4 regions of the Paraglaciecola sp. L3A3 genome follow, and region 1 is predicted to be linked to each of the others. Evidence: predicted binding sites of a transcription regulator. Region 1 holds the regulator's gene; each other region holds the start of a gene.

Region 1 (3,318 bases):
TATAACCTGAACTCTGGATAAATTGTGTTCATCTGTAGCATTTTTGAACGTTTGACAGCCTTGCTTTTGGCCAAGGTACAAAAATGCTTAAAGTATTTCTTAAAGCCACACTACTCTTTTATTTTCTAGTTAGCTTATCACTTTCGAAACTTATGGGGTCACACTGAACCCAGCTAATTAATTATTTCTAAAATCAATAATGGTTATTAATTTTTATTTTACTTTGTAGTATGTTGAATGTTGACAATAAAAGTGAATGGATAACCATGAAATTGATAATATTTTTTACACTGTGTGCTTTAAATTGCTTAATCACAGTGCAAGCAGTAAAACTAAAAACTATTTACCAAGGCTTTAAACAGCCTGTAGAAATTAAATTTTTGCCTGGATCTAGTACTGAGTTATTACTGGGCGAAAAAGAAGGCCAATTGAACTTTGTTGATCTACAACACAAGACTAAATATCAAGTTCATATGTTTGATGTGGAGTCTGCTGTAGAAATGGGGTTATTAGGTGTGACATTTGCTCCTCAGTTTAACCAAAACCAATATATTTTTGTTAATTATAACCCAGAGCAAGGTGAAGACAGAACACGTGTATCTCGTTTTGTTATGGTCAAAAATAAAGATAAGCAATATCGGTTAGAAAATGAAAAAGTACTGATTGAAATTGACCAACCTCGTCAGAATCATAACGGAGGTCAAGTAGCTTTTGGCCCTGATGGTTATTTGTATATAGGTATGGGAGATGGTGGCGGTGCTGGCGATCCAGATGGCCATGGCCAGAATACAAACACCTTATTAGGTAACATGTTACGCCTCGATATTAATACAAAAGATGACGTGCCTTATGTTGTTCCAAGTGATAACCCTTTTGTGGATAAAGACGGTTTTAAGCCAGAAATTTGGGCTTATGGTATAAGAAACCCTTGGCGTTTCTCGTTTGCTGACGATGTGTTAATTGTGGCTGATGTAGGGCAAAGTAAAGTAGAAGAAGTATCTGTGGTCAAAAAAGGCCAAAATATGGGCTGGAATATCATGGAAGGCGACTTGTGCTTTAAACCTGAAAAAGGCTGTAATCAAAAGGGATTAACTTTGCCTAAGATTACTTATCCACGAACAGAAGGTATGTCCATAACCGGTGGTTTTGTATACACAGGTAAATTAATGACTGAGTTATACAATCATTACATCTATGCCGATTTTATTCTGGGTGGTGTGTGGGCCAGCAAATTTCCTGAACTTTCCGCACCAATCAAATTATTTGATGCTAAAGGTATAAACCTATCCACTTTTGCGTTAGATGCTGATGGTGAAATCTACTCTGCCGACTTTGCCAGCGGTGATTTGTACCAGTTGGTACCCTAGTGGTTAATTTTGAAATAGCGTGCTTACTTTGGTAAGCACTGTTAATTAATCGTTCTCATTTTTTCAAGCTGCTTATTTTTTATTAAAAAAAATAGCTAGAACACTTTTAATTTCAATTTAAATAAGGCCTTCAAAAAACAAAGTTTGAGATCTAGCAATAACTGTTTATACTAACAATAACTGTATAGAAAAACAGGCTGTTTATGCGTCCACTAACTGCGAGACAAGAAGAAGTACTTCAACTAATCAAAACGACTATGTTGGATACTGGAATGCCCCCCACACGTGCAGAAATTGCCCGTGAATTAGGCTTTAAATCGGCTAATGCTGCTGAGGAACATTTAAAGGCTTTAGCTCGTAAAGGGGTAATTGAAATATTGCCCGGTACCTCTAGAGGTATTAAGTTAAATACACCTTTAGAAGATCAACTAGAAGATTTAGGTTTACCGTTAATTGGTCAAGTGGCTGCTGGTGAACCTATTTTGGCTCAAGAACATGTTGAAGGTCATTACAAAGTTGATCCTAGTTTGTTCAAACCTAGTGCCGATTTTTTACTTCGTGTAAACGGCATGAGTATGAAAGATATTGGTATTTTAGATGGTGATCTATTAGCCGTTCATCGCACCACAGATGTACACAATGGCCAAGTAGTAGTTGCACGGGTAGACGAAGATGTGACAGTTAAGCGCTTAGAAAGAAAAGGCCGCGAAGTGTTATTACATGCAGAGAATGCAGACTTTTCGCCTATCAAAGTCGATCTTGCTACCCAACCTTTTAATATTGAAGGTATTGCAGTGGGAGTGATCCGCAACGCAGACTGGATGTAATTCTATTCCTTGGTAATTCATTTTTTTGAGCGCAGCAATTTTTGCTGCGTTTTTGTTTTTTATCTAGTTTTCATTTCTCTTATTTAGTTTTTATCTCAACTGTTTCTGTACTTTTAGTAAAACAAATATTCATAAATTATAAATTTTTATACAAAAGTGTTTAAAAAACCATCAATTGATTGTAATTTAAACAAAAAGGCTAGACGTACCCCCCTTAAATAAGTAATCCTTAGTAATTAGTGTAACAAATTGATAACAATGAATTTTCCCTTGGTTAACTTTTTGTTGCTTGCTTTGAGTGTTAAGAAGTCGTAATTGGTCTTTTTTTACTAAAAAATAATAGAATGTATTTGCCACATAGAGGTGCCGAGTGAAAAAAACTTTGTCTAAAACTGGAGCCATGCTGTCTGTTTTATTAGCTAGCCCAGTGTTTGCTGAAAGCAAAAATCATATCGAACAATACAAGTTGAACATGACACAAGGTGCGACTGAGATCAGTGCTGAAGTATATGATATGCATATGCTGATGTTTATTATATGTGTTGTGATTGGTGCTGGCGTGTTCATCGCCATGTTCATATCTATATATTTCCATAGAAAATCTAGAGGGGCCAAGCCAGCCCACTTCCACGAAAATGTAAAAGTGGAAATTGCTTGGACAGTTATCCCTTTCATTATTTTGGTTGGAATGGCCGTGCCAGCTCGAAATTTATTAATCGATATGGAAGATGCTAGTGAGCCTGATGTAACTGTGTTGGTCACAGGTTCCCAGTGGAAATGGCATTATAAGTATATGGACAGCGAAGTTGAATTTTATTCAAAGTTGGCCACACAACAAGAGCAAATTCAAGGCAAGTTTGACAAAGGGGTTAATTATCTTTTAGAAGTTGACCGAGCTTTAGTTATTCCTACTGGCAAAAGAGTTCGTTTTCTAATTACTTCAGATGATGTGATACATGCTTGGTGGGTGCCAGATTTTGCCATTAAACAAGATGCTAACCCTGGGTTTATTAATGATGCTTGGACTAACGTAGATCACCCAGGTGTATATCGTGGTCAATGTGCGGAACTATGTGGTAAAGATCACGGTTTTATGCCGATTGTGGTAATAGCTAAAGAACCTG
Region 2 (3,318 bases), 770 kb from region 1:
TATTGAAAACATAGGTTTCAAATAAAAGAATAAATAATATATTATTGATTCTTAACGAAAATATTATTTCATTCATGCAAATAAATACTAAGAACAACTTAAAGAATAATTATCAAATTTATGCCTAGTTATAATAAAATAGTCAAATAAGTTGTTTTAAAAATAAAGCGATGTTTATTATGTGAATTATGATACTGGGATTTACTGTTAAATAAATTCTTTTAACTTAGTAAAATTTGCACACCTAGCCGAGATTACTTGTCACTAAAAAAAATTTAGCAATGCTCGATAAGGCAATACATGAATAAAATTATTTATTTTACGTTTTTACTCTACTGTCTTCCGTCATTTGCGAAAAAGCTAAATATTATTCTTGTGATGAGTGATGACCAAGGCTGGGGACAAGCTGGGTATTTTGGCAAGTGGCATCTTAATGGCTTAAAGGGTGCAGGTGTTCCTGTTCTAGCAGAGGATCCCTATGGTCCGAACAAATTTGGTTTTAATGAATGGCTTACCGTGACAAACTTTTTTGACCTAAATCCAGTCTTAGGGCATGAAGAGGGATTTAAAGAGTTTGAAGGCGACTCCTCTGAAATAATAGTTGTAGAAGCTTTAAAGTTTATGAAATCGCAGCATGATAATAATACACCGGCATTCTCTGTCATATGGATTGGCTCCCCGCATCAACCCTTTAGTGCTTCAAAAGCAGACATTGAACCTTTTGGAATGTTAGAAAATATCAAGGCGCGAGAGCATCATGCTGAATTAAAGGCGATGGACAGAAGTATCGGGACTTTAAGGGCTGGACTTCGAGAAATCGGCATCGCAGATAACACCATAATTTGGTTTAACATTGACAACGGAGGTTTGGCAAAAAAACAAACGGAAGTTGATTCTGTTGGTGGACTTAAAGGCAATAAGGGATCAATGTATGAAGGTGGTTTAAGGGTGGCAGGAATAATCGAATGGCCATCAATAATTAAACCTCGAATCTCTAAATACCCTGCATCTACCGCAGATATAATGCCGACAATAATTGATGTTCTAGAACTAAGTCGTGACAATATGCTTGACGTTATTGACGGAGATAGCCTCAAACCACTTTTCGAGAATGACCTAAGTATTCGATTAAAACCAATTACGTTTCATTTTAATCAACAGAGTGCCGCAGTAATATATAATGATTACAAAATAATCCAGATGCAAATTGGCGTCGAAGAGTACGAATTATATGATCTGGCAAACGACCCAAAGGAATCCATTAATCTTATTTTTCAAATACCCGATATCGCCACACAAATGAAAGCTAAATTACATGAACTAACATCATCTGTTGAAAAAAGTATTGCTGGAAAAGATTATCCATCAAACAAAGTTTCTAGCAATTTAATCTAGCATAGCCAAAGTATAATTGAGTGGCTGCAGCTTAGAGTTACAAAATCAGTTTGTTTTTATAAAAGCAGATTAACAATATTTGGTACGAAGTAGCTAATTAAAAGGTATCTAATTATGCAGCGCTTTGAGTATTGTTAGACTATTGTTCGTTATCACTTCGAAATCTATTTGTCCTGCTTTAACCCTATATTAAATATATGAAAACTAAAAAATTGCCATTAACGAGTTTAGCTTCGCCGGATTTTTTACAAACTAAGCCGGATCCCACAATGCAGACTTTAATATTTCAAATAAATTTTTAAATTTATCTTGTAACTGTATAACCATACAGTATACTTCTGCCATAACTACTGTATGACTCACTGCATCAGAGCTAGGCTCGACAAGTTGCAGTACAACCACAAAGGATATTCTGATGGACGACAATAAAACCAGAGCGTTAAGCGCCGCCTTAGGCCAAATTGAAAAACAATTCGGTAAAGGCTCTATCATGAAATTAGGCGATAACAAATCTATGGATGTAGAAACTATTTCTACTGGTTCATTAGGTTTGGATGTTGCTTTAGGAGCAGGTGGTTTACCCCTTGGTCGTATTGTTGAAATTTATGGCCCTGAGTCTAGTGGTAAAACAACCCTTACTCTTGAAGTCATTGCAGAAGCACAACGTAACGGTAAGGTTTGTGCCTTTATTGATGCTGAACATGCCCTTGACCCTATTTATGCCGCTAAGTTAGGCGTTGACGTGAAAGAGTTGTTGGTATCGCAGCCTGATACAGGTGAGCAAGCGCTAGAAATTTGTGACATGTTGACTCGCTCTGGCGCTGTTGACGTAATTGTAGTTGACTCGGTTGCTGCACTGACTCCTAAAGCTGAAATTGAAGGCGATATTGGTGATTCGCACATGGGCTTAGCGGCAAGAATGATGAGCCAAGCCATGCGTAAACTAACGGGTAACTTGAAACAGTCGAATACTATGTTGATTTTCATCAACCAAATTCGTATGAAAATTGGTGTAATGTTTGGTTCGCCAGAAACTACAACGGGTGGTAACGCTCTTAAGTTTTATGCGTCTGTTCGTTTAGATATTCGTCGTACTGGTGCGGTTAAAGCCGGTGATGAAATTGTTGGTAACGAAACCCGCGTAAAAGTAGTGAAAAACAAAATTGCTCCTCCTTTCAAACAAGCAGAATTCCAGATCATGTACGGTGAAGGTATTAACAGTCATGGCGAGCTAATCGATTTAGGTGTGACCCATAAAATGGTTGAAAAAGCCGGCGCTTGGTACAGCTACAATGGCGAGCGTATTGGTCAGGGTAAAGCTAATTCAATTGTTTATCTTAAAGAGCATCCAGAAATGGCCAAAGATATTGATACTCGTTTGAGAGCTTTATTATTAGCTAAACCTGTGCCAGTTGAAGAGCCAGCAAAAAAAGATTAAAACTTGAGTTTTTTATGGAGTAAAACAGAAGGGGCTGTTCTGTTTTACTCCATATTTATGTCGAGTTGAGGTTACCGGATTAGTAGGCTTTTTCTACTAGGTTATATCGTAATATATCCCCCATTAATGCTTCCCCACTTTCTGTGTTTATTCCTTTTAATTCAATAGTATAAAGCCTATTCTTGACTAGTTTAGGTAAATCAATCAATAAGGTTTTCTGGTCTTTGCTTATTGTTTGATTTAACACCGCAACATTTTGTAGATCAACTTTTTCAGAACCGTAGTCAGCATGGTAATGATATGTATGACTAGCCACAGTAATTTGTACCTGCTGCTGACTGATAGCTTGCGTAAAATGAATAGCAAAACCGGTTTTAGTTTGACTGACTTTATCGGCTAATAATAACGCCTTTTGATTCCAGCTGATTTTACGAACTCCTTCGTCACCAGCCCAACCTAAGTGGGTTTTGCCTACCCATAAGTTG
Region 3 (3,318 bases), 2.3 Mb from region 1:
GCAAACTTTTGCTCAAAGCCTTTTGCTGCAGTATGTAATGTTGAGCGACCAAATCTGGCATTGATAGTATCCATACATGACATGAGTTTGGGGTTATCTGTAGACGGACTAAAAAGATCATACTGAAACAGCTGCTCTGAATGTAAATCCATTAAGCCTACACCACATTTATAATATCGAATTCCAGACTTAAACACCTTGTTTAAAGCCGCCTGGGTAAGCTTAATGATATTGATGGTGTCATTGGTTGGCACAGTAAATCGATGGAAGTAAGACTCGCTAAAATAGCCATCATAGTCATGGGGCGAACTAGACGCAAAAAAGGTCACAGCTGCAGCTAAACTTTTTTGTTTTCTTAATTTTGCCGCGACTATTTCAACATGGGTTGCCATAGCAAATTGTAATTGCTCAATCTCGGTGATCCGCTGTCCAAAACTGCGTGTACTATATATTTCCTTTTTTGCCGCTCTAACATTATCCCAATTATGCCGCACCTCGCCATTTAACTCTCTTACTGTACTTTCCACTAAAATTGAAAAGTCTTTTCTTACTTTTGTAGGATTTTGCTTGGCTAAATCCCATGCGTTGTTGATCCCCATTAGATTCAGTCGCCGACCTAAGCGACTACCTATTCCCCAGATATCAGTGACTAACATTTGCGACAAAATATCCTTGCGCTTAACTTCACTGTCGATGACTGCTACGCCATTAAATCCACTTATTCTTTTTGCCGCATGATTGGCTGCCTTAGCCAGTGTAGGTGTGCTGCCCATTCCCACACAAATAGGTAATCTCACCTCACGCCATACTGTTTTGCGAATAGCTTCAGCTAACTTGTGCCACCCTTGGGCAGGTGCTGAAACACTTTTACCGTAAGACAGAAAACATTCATCGATTGAATAAATATTCATATCAGGAGCAAACCGAGCGCAGGTATCCATCATACGTTGACTAAGATCAGCATAAAGCTCATAGTTACTGGAGCGTATCACTGCCCCCACAGCTTCAAGCTCTTTTTTTACTTGAAAATAGGGTACAAACTTCTTACCAACCCCCATCTGTTTGGCAATCCCGCAAGCGGCGCAGATACAACCATCGTTGTTGGTCAGCACCACCACAGGTTTATTCCGTATTGCAGGGTCAAACACCTTTTCGCAACTGGCATACATACTATTTACGTCACAAAGAGCGTACATCAGAGCTTTTTCTTAAATGCGCGGTGTAACCGAATTGACCGTGTCACCACACCCTCAATCTGAAATTCATCACCTTCACAGAGATAATAGGGCGCAAAACCTTTACCTGATGAAATCAAACATTTTTGTACCTTATCTATCTTTTTACAGACAAACACCCCGTTTAAATTGGCGACTACCACGTCGTGATCTTTAATAGTTTGGGAACGATCCACTATCAGTAAATCCCCTGAAAAAATGCCATCACCTTTCATTGACTCTCCTTCAGCAATCCCAATATAAGTCGCTGATGGGTGGTCAATAAGAAGTTGGTCTAAGTTAAGTCTTAGTTGGCTATATTCAGCTGCCGGAGACTCAAAACCAACAATGCCCGCATGGGCTTTAATAGGAATAAATTTCAACATATACTGTAATTATATACAGTTATTTATTTTAGTCACCTACTAATACCCATGACTATGATTAAAAATAAAATCCCTTGTAAATATGGCGAAAAAACAGCCCCTAGGTATACCTTCAAGCAAAATGTTTATGCTAGTATCCATACACATCTTCATGGAGTGAATTGCCATGTTACAAAAAATATCACGAAAAATATTACGAGAAATGGTACGAAAATCCCCTACTCTTGTTCTATTCATATTGATCACACAGATGACATCAGCCTTGGCTCAGATGACGAACAAGTTTACGTCTATGACATCTGATGAGCTACAAGTTATAAGTCAGCACAGTACGCCAGTTCCTACAGCTAAGATAAAAGTCTTTTCTTGGAATGTGTCAGGCGATGCCTTTATTAAAAATCCGGCACTATTTAAAGCACTGATAAACCAAGCTCAAGCCAATATTTTATTACTCGACGAAGTGTCTGGTAACACTACTTTATCGCAAATACGCGCAGCATTACCCATATCTCAGAATAACGACGACGATTGGCAACTGAGTTTTGGTAAAAGTGGCGGCAGACAAAGAGCAATTATTGCTAGTCGTTTACCTATGCAACCATTGACCGAATTTTCCCAAATAGTGCCCTATCCTGAGCCTGAAAAAATACGTTTAAGACAACGTATGGCGCAAGCAGGTGAATTAAAATATGCCGAGAGTTTAGATTTAGGCATACCGGTCAACGGTGCCATTGTCAGGAGTGACAATAAACGCTTATTACTGGTTTCAGTTGATCTAGAATGCTGTGGCAGCAAGCCTAGCAGTTGGGAAGAAGATAAACGACGGGTTGAAGTAACGGCCATACGTACATTGATACAGAACATCATAAAGCGAACCCAAGTTGATGGCATCATTGTGGCCGGTGATTTCAACCTAGTGAGTACGGTTATGCCGTTAGTCATTATCGCAGGCCCCTATCAACAGCCCCATGCAGCACTTTTGGCAGCCGAGTTAAAACATATTAACGGCCAACAAACCTGGACATGGGACGGTCGCGGTACTGACTATCCATCTCGAGTCATGGACTTAGTTCTGTATAGTCCGCAAAGTTTAGAGCTAATTGCAGGTTATGTGTTCAACCCTGAAAATCTATCACTTCAACAGCAAAATGAATTAGGTTTAGCAGCTAAAGGTTTTGCAAAAATTTCTGAGCACCTACCACTTATGAGCAAATTTAATTGGGTCATAAGTAGCAGTAAATAACCCATATCTAATGCTTTAGAGACGAAAGCATCAGACAAGGTTTTAACTCGCTAATATTTTAAGAGGTAATGACAAAGCACCGTTATCTGTTTGACCCACAAGCCAAATAATCGCACTTAAACCACCTATAGTGATCACATACCAAAAGATAGAAACAATTTGTGCATAACGATTAAGGGGCAGCAAATCACTTAAATGACGACGTTTATATTCAAAGAAAATTTCAACACTACCAATCGCCAGTAAAAAACCTAACAAAGCCAAACCAAAGTGGTAACTGATATAAACACCTAAAGCGGCCCCCAATGCACAGGCAATAATACCCACCTTGGAGTTAATTGAAAACGCGATACTTTTTAACACATGACCACCATCTAGAGGCAATACAGGTAACAAATTAAATAAATTAAGCAGCGCATTAAATACGGCTAGACCAGCGAGAATTTCAATATCGGTGATCCAATAACCCACTAGG
Region 4 (3,318 bases), 1.6 Mb from region 1:
GAGATGTTCAAACAAAAACGTAATCACTTTCCTATACGCATTGGTGAAGTCATTCCTTTTGAATCTTACAGCAGCAATAAAATCACTCGAAATCAACATGTGAAATTATTTAAAAAACACCTATATAGAATTGGCCTTGATAAAACAGGCATTTTCAAAACACAAACCGCAATAGCTCAACCAGAAAACCGTGCAGCTTTGTATCATGCATTAAAAGATACTTGCGAACACTTAGGTGAAACAGCTGATGGTAAAGTGATGTACCTGTATAGTCCATCGGGCAGCTCTCCAATATTAAGAGAAATTGGCAGGTTAAGAGAAGTATCGTTTAGAGCTGTCGGCGAAGGCACCAATAAACGTCGAGATTTAGATAGTTATGATCAAGATTATTATCACTTAATTTTATGGGATCGTGATGATTTAGAAATTGTAGGAGCCTATCGTTTTGGTGCCGCGAAAAAAATAATTACAGAAAAAACGGTAACAGGACTCTACTCTTCTAGCTTATTTGACTATAGCCCTGAAATGGAAAAATACTTTGAACATGGCCTAGAGTTAGGTAGAAGTTTTGTCCAACCTAAATATTGGGGCAAACGCAGCTTAGATTATCTTTGGTTTGGTATTGGTGCTTTTTTACAACGTCATCCTAATTATAGATATTTATTTGGCGCAGTGAGTTTGAGTGATCACTACCCAAAGGCAGCTAAAGATTTATTAGTGCAATTTTATACTTTATATTTTCAACAACAAAATCCATGTGCTCAAGCCAGAATGCCTTATATCTTGCCCAAAGATTATGAACACTGTTTTACTGGTGATGACTACAAAGCTGATTTTACCAAACTAAAACATTTGTTATCTAATATGGGAATGGCCGTCCCCACTTTATACAAACAATATACCGAAACCTACGAAGATGGAGGGGTACATTTTGTCGATTTTAATATTGATCCCAGTTTCAATCATTGCGTTGATGGTTTGGTTATTGCCGATCTAAATACTTTAAAAGCTAAAAAGCGTGCCAGGTATATGCCTCAAGAAAAGAAAGAAAAAGCACTGACTTTAGATAACTAAACGAGTTAATTTGTTTAAAGTCGTGCCTTATCATCTATTATTAATGCTGGGTTGCGAGGTCAGTTTTCAGAGAAAGTATAACTTTCTTTCATAAATTAGGCTTTTTTCGAAGCTATTTTAACTACATCTGCTTTTTCAGAACTTAATAATGAGTCAGCAGATGTACCTTTTAATAGTTTCGTTAAAGAGTCTTTATTTTTAGATAACATAATAGATAAATTTTCTAATAGTTCTGGCTCTAAACTAATTCCCTTACCTTCTATATAGACACTTAAGTTATCAGCTACATCCAACATCTTATCGTATTGATCTGCTTCTTTTTTATCCGCCGTCACAAATTTTTCCACCCCTTTGTGCTCAACCACATATCGCGTAATTACCGCCATAATTTTTCTCTCTGATAAATAACAACAAAGTAACCATAACACAAAAACTGTATATAAAAACAGTATTAATGTAATTTTAAAACTTGATTTATATTAGCCCAATAATTAAGCAGTTTTACAGGTTTTTGAGCTGTAATCCAAAAGCTTTGTGATGTTGTTGAATTGTTGCAGCTCAAATTTAGTATGTCGTCACACAAAAACAACCAAACAATTAAGCGCATGAGAATCATTATCATTTACATTAGTATAAAGATATGTAATATTGGCTCCACATTCACTTAGGACGACAAAAAACGTAAATAAACTATGAAAAACACAAATAACACATTAGCTTTTGGGGCACAGGCAGTTGCAGCGGCATTAATTTTTAACAGTGGGCAAATTTCAGCACAAGAAAACACTAAGCAATGTGAAGGGGATAATTCAACTGAGTGTCAGGCCAAACAATCGGCAGAGTCAATTGAAAAAATTCGAATTCATGGTGTACAAGATTCTGTGTATTTATTTCAAAAATCTGGTGACCTTCGCCGTGTAGCAGATTTAGTGGATACACCACAGGTCATTACTGTTTTAACTCAAGATCAACTATTAGAAGCTGGCAAGACCGATCTTAAAGATATTTTATCTGCCCAAGCAGGTGTGACCCTAGGTACAGGCGAAAATGGTAATGCTTTTGGTGATCGGTACATTATTCGTGGTCACGAAGCTCGTAGCGATGTGTTTGTTGATGGTTTACGAGATCCGGGTATGAGTACTCGTGAAAGTTTTGCCACTGAACGTGTCGAAATAACTAAAGGTCCAAGCTCTACATTTGCAGGTCGAGGCTCTTCCGGTGGAGCGGTTAACAGTGTCACTAAAAAAGCATCTGTAGATTATAACTTTGGTCGTGTGGATGCAGGTTTAGGTACTGATGAATATCAGCGTGTTACTTTGGATTATAATTTAGCACTTTCTGAAAACACCGCGGCTCGAATTAATGCATTAATGTCAGATAAAGACAAACCAGGTCGTGAAGATGCCTCAAGTAAACGCAACGGTGTGCAACTGTCAGGCGTATATTTACCCTCTGATAAACTATCGTTTACGGCTGATGGTTATTATTTAGACGCAGAAGATGTGCCTGATTTAGGTAGTTATTTTAATCGTGATAGCCGCGAACCTGTGGATGATATTCCTGTTTACGCTCAAGAAGCAGACTTCTTAAAATCTGAGGTTAAAACCTTTACCTTGAGAACTGAATATGAAGTTAACGATGACCTAACAATTTATAATGCCACCCGTTATGGTGAAACAAGTAATGGTTACATCACAACAGGTGCAAGTGGCACTACTCGCGACATAACGGATCCAGATGGACCTGAGGCCAGTACTATATCCCTAAGCACCCATAATGGTTTTCAGGATGTCCATTACGTGAGTACTCAGTTTAATTTATTATTCAATACGGAATTATTTGGTTTAGAAAACAACCTAGTCTTTGGCCTTGAATATACAGACGAAAGTGTTAAAAACGGTACTTATAACATTGATAGTACTAACCCAACAAACTGTATTTTACCGCCAGGCAGACGAAATCCAGAACCATCAGGTGCCTATTGTATTGTTGATGGTGCGGGTGATTATATCAGTAATATTAGTCAGTTGATGGGCAGAACATATACACGTGGTGAATTTGATTCAATTAACAAGATTGAAACGGTTTCACTATACATGTTAGATACCGTTCACTTAACAGACCAACTTGATGTTTATTATGGTGTTAGAGCGGATAACTTTGACTTTGACAGTGACGTGATTAGAAGCGGCACGACGACTCCTTATGCTTATTCAGACACCATGTACAACGGTAACCTTGGTC

Evidence for each region. Region 1 encodes LexA, which represses DNA repair genes until DNA is damaged. Its sites were predicted from a motif close to TACTGTATNNNNATACAGTA; they were not measured.
Region 2: recA (recombinase RecA) is a predicted target of LexA. The motif match lies at 1,709-1,728, and genes of this name have one in related genera.
Region 3: GQR87_RS11535 (S24 family peptidase) is a predicted target of LexA. The motif match lies at 1,602-1,621, and genes of this name have one in related genera.
Region 4: GQR87_RS05595 (YebG family protein) is a predicted target of LexA. The motif match lies at 1,506-1,525, and genes of this name have one in related genera.

The regions. Positions count from the first base shown of each region.
Region 1 is NZ_CP047023.1:5,099,760-5,103,077, reverse strand. It holds gene GQR87_RS21305 (sorbosone dehydrogenase family protein) at 267-1,367, shown strand; gene lexA (transcriptional repressor LexA) at 1,571-2,194, shown strand; gene coxB (cytochrome c oxidase subunit II) at 2,595-3,318, shown strand, end outside.
Region 2 is NZ_CP047023.1:4,334,335-4,337,652, reverse strand. It holds gene GQR87_RS18030 (sulfatase-like hydrolase/transferase) at 301-1,395, shown strand; gene recA (recombinase RecA) at 1,811-2,833, shown strand; gene GQR87_RS18020 (hypothetical protein) at 2,913-3,318, opposite strand, start outside.
Region 3 is NZ_CP047023.1:2,763,695-2,767,012, forward strand. It holds gene GQR87_RS11530 (Y-family DNA polymerase) at 1-1,196, opposite strand, end outside; gene GQR87_RS11535 (S24 family peptidase) at 1,196-1,600, opposite strand; gene GQR87_RS11540 (endonuclease/exonuclease/phosphatase family protein) at 1,767-2,843, shown strand; gene GQR87_RS11545 (site-2 protease family protein) at 2,886-3,318, opposite strand, start outside.
Region 4 is NZ_CP047023.1:1,351,024-1,354,341, reverse strand. It holds gene GQR87_RS05600 (lysophospholipid acyltransferase family protein) at 1-1,074, shown strand, start outside; gene GQR87_RS05595 (YebG family protein) at 1,170-1,460, opposite strand; gene GQR87_RS05590 (TonB-dependent siderophore receptor) at 1,767-3,318, shown strand, end outside.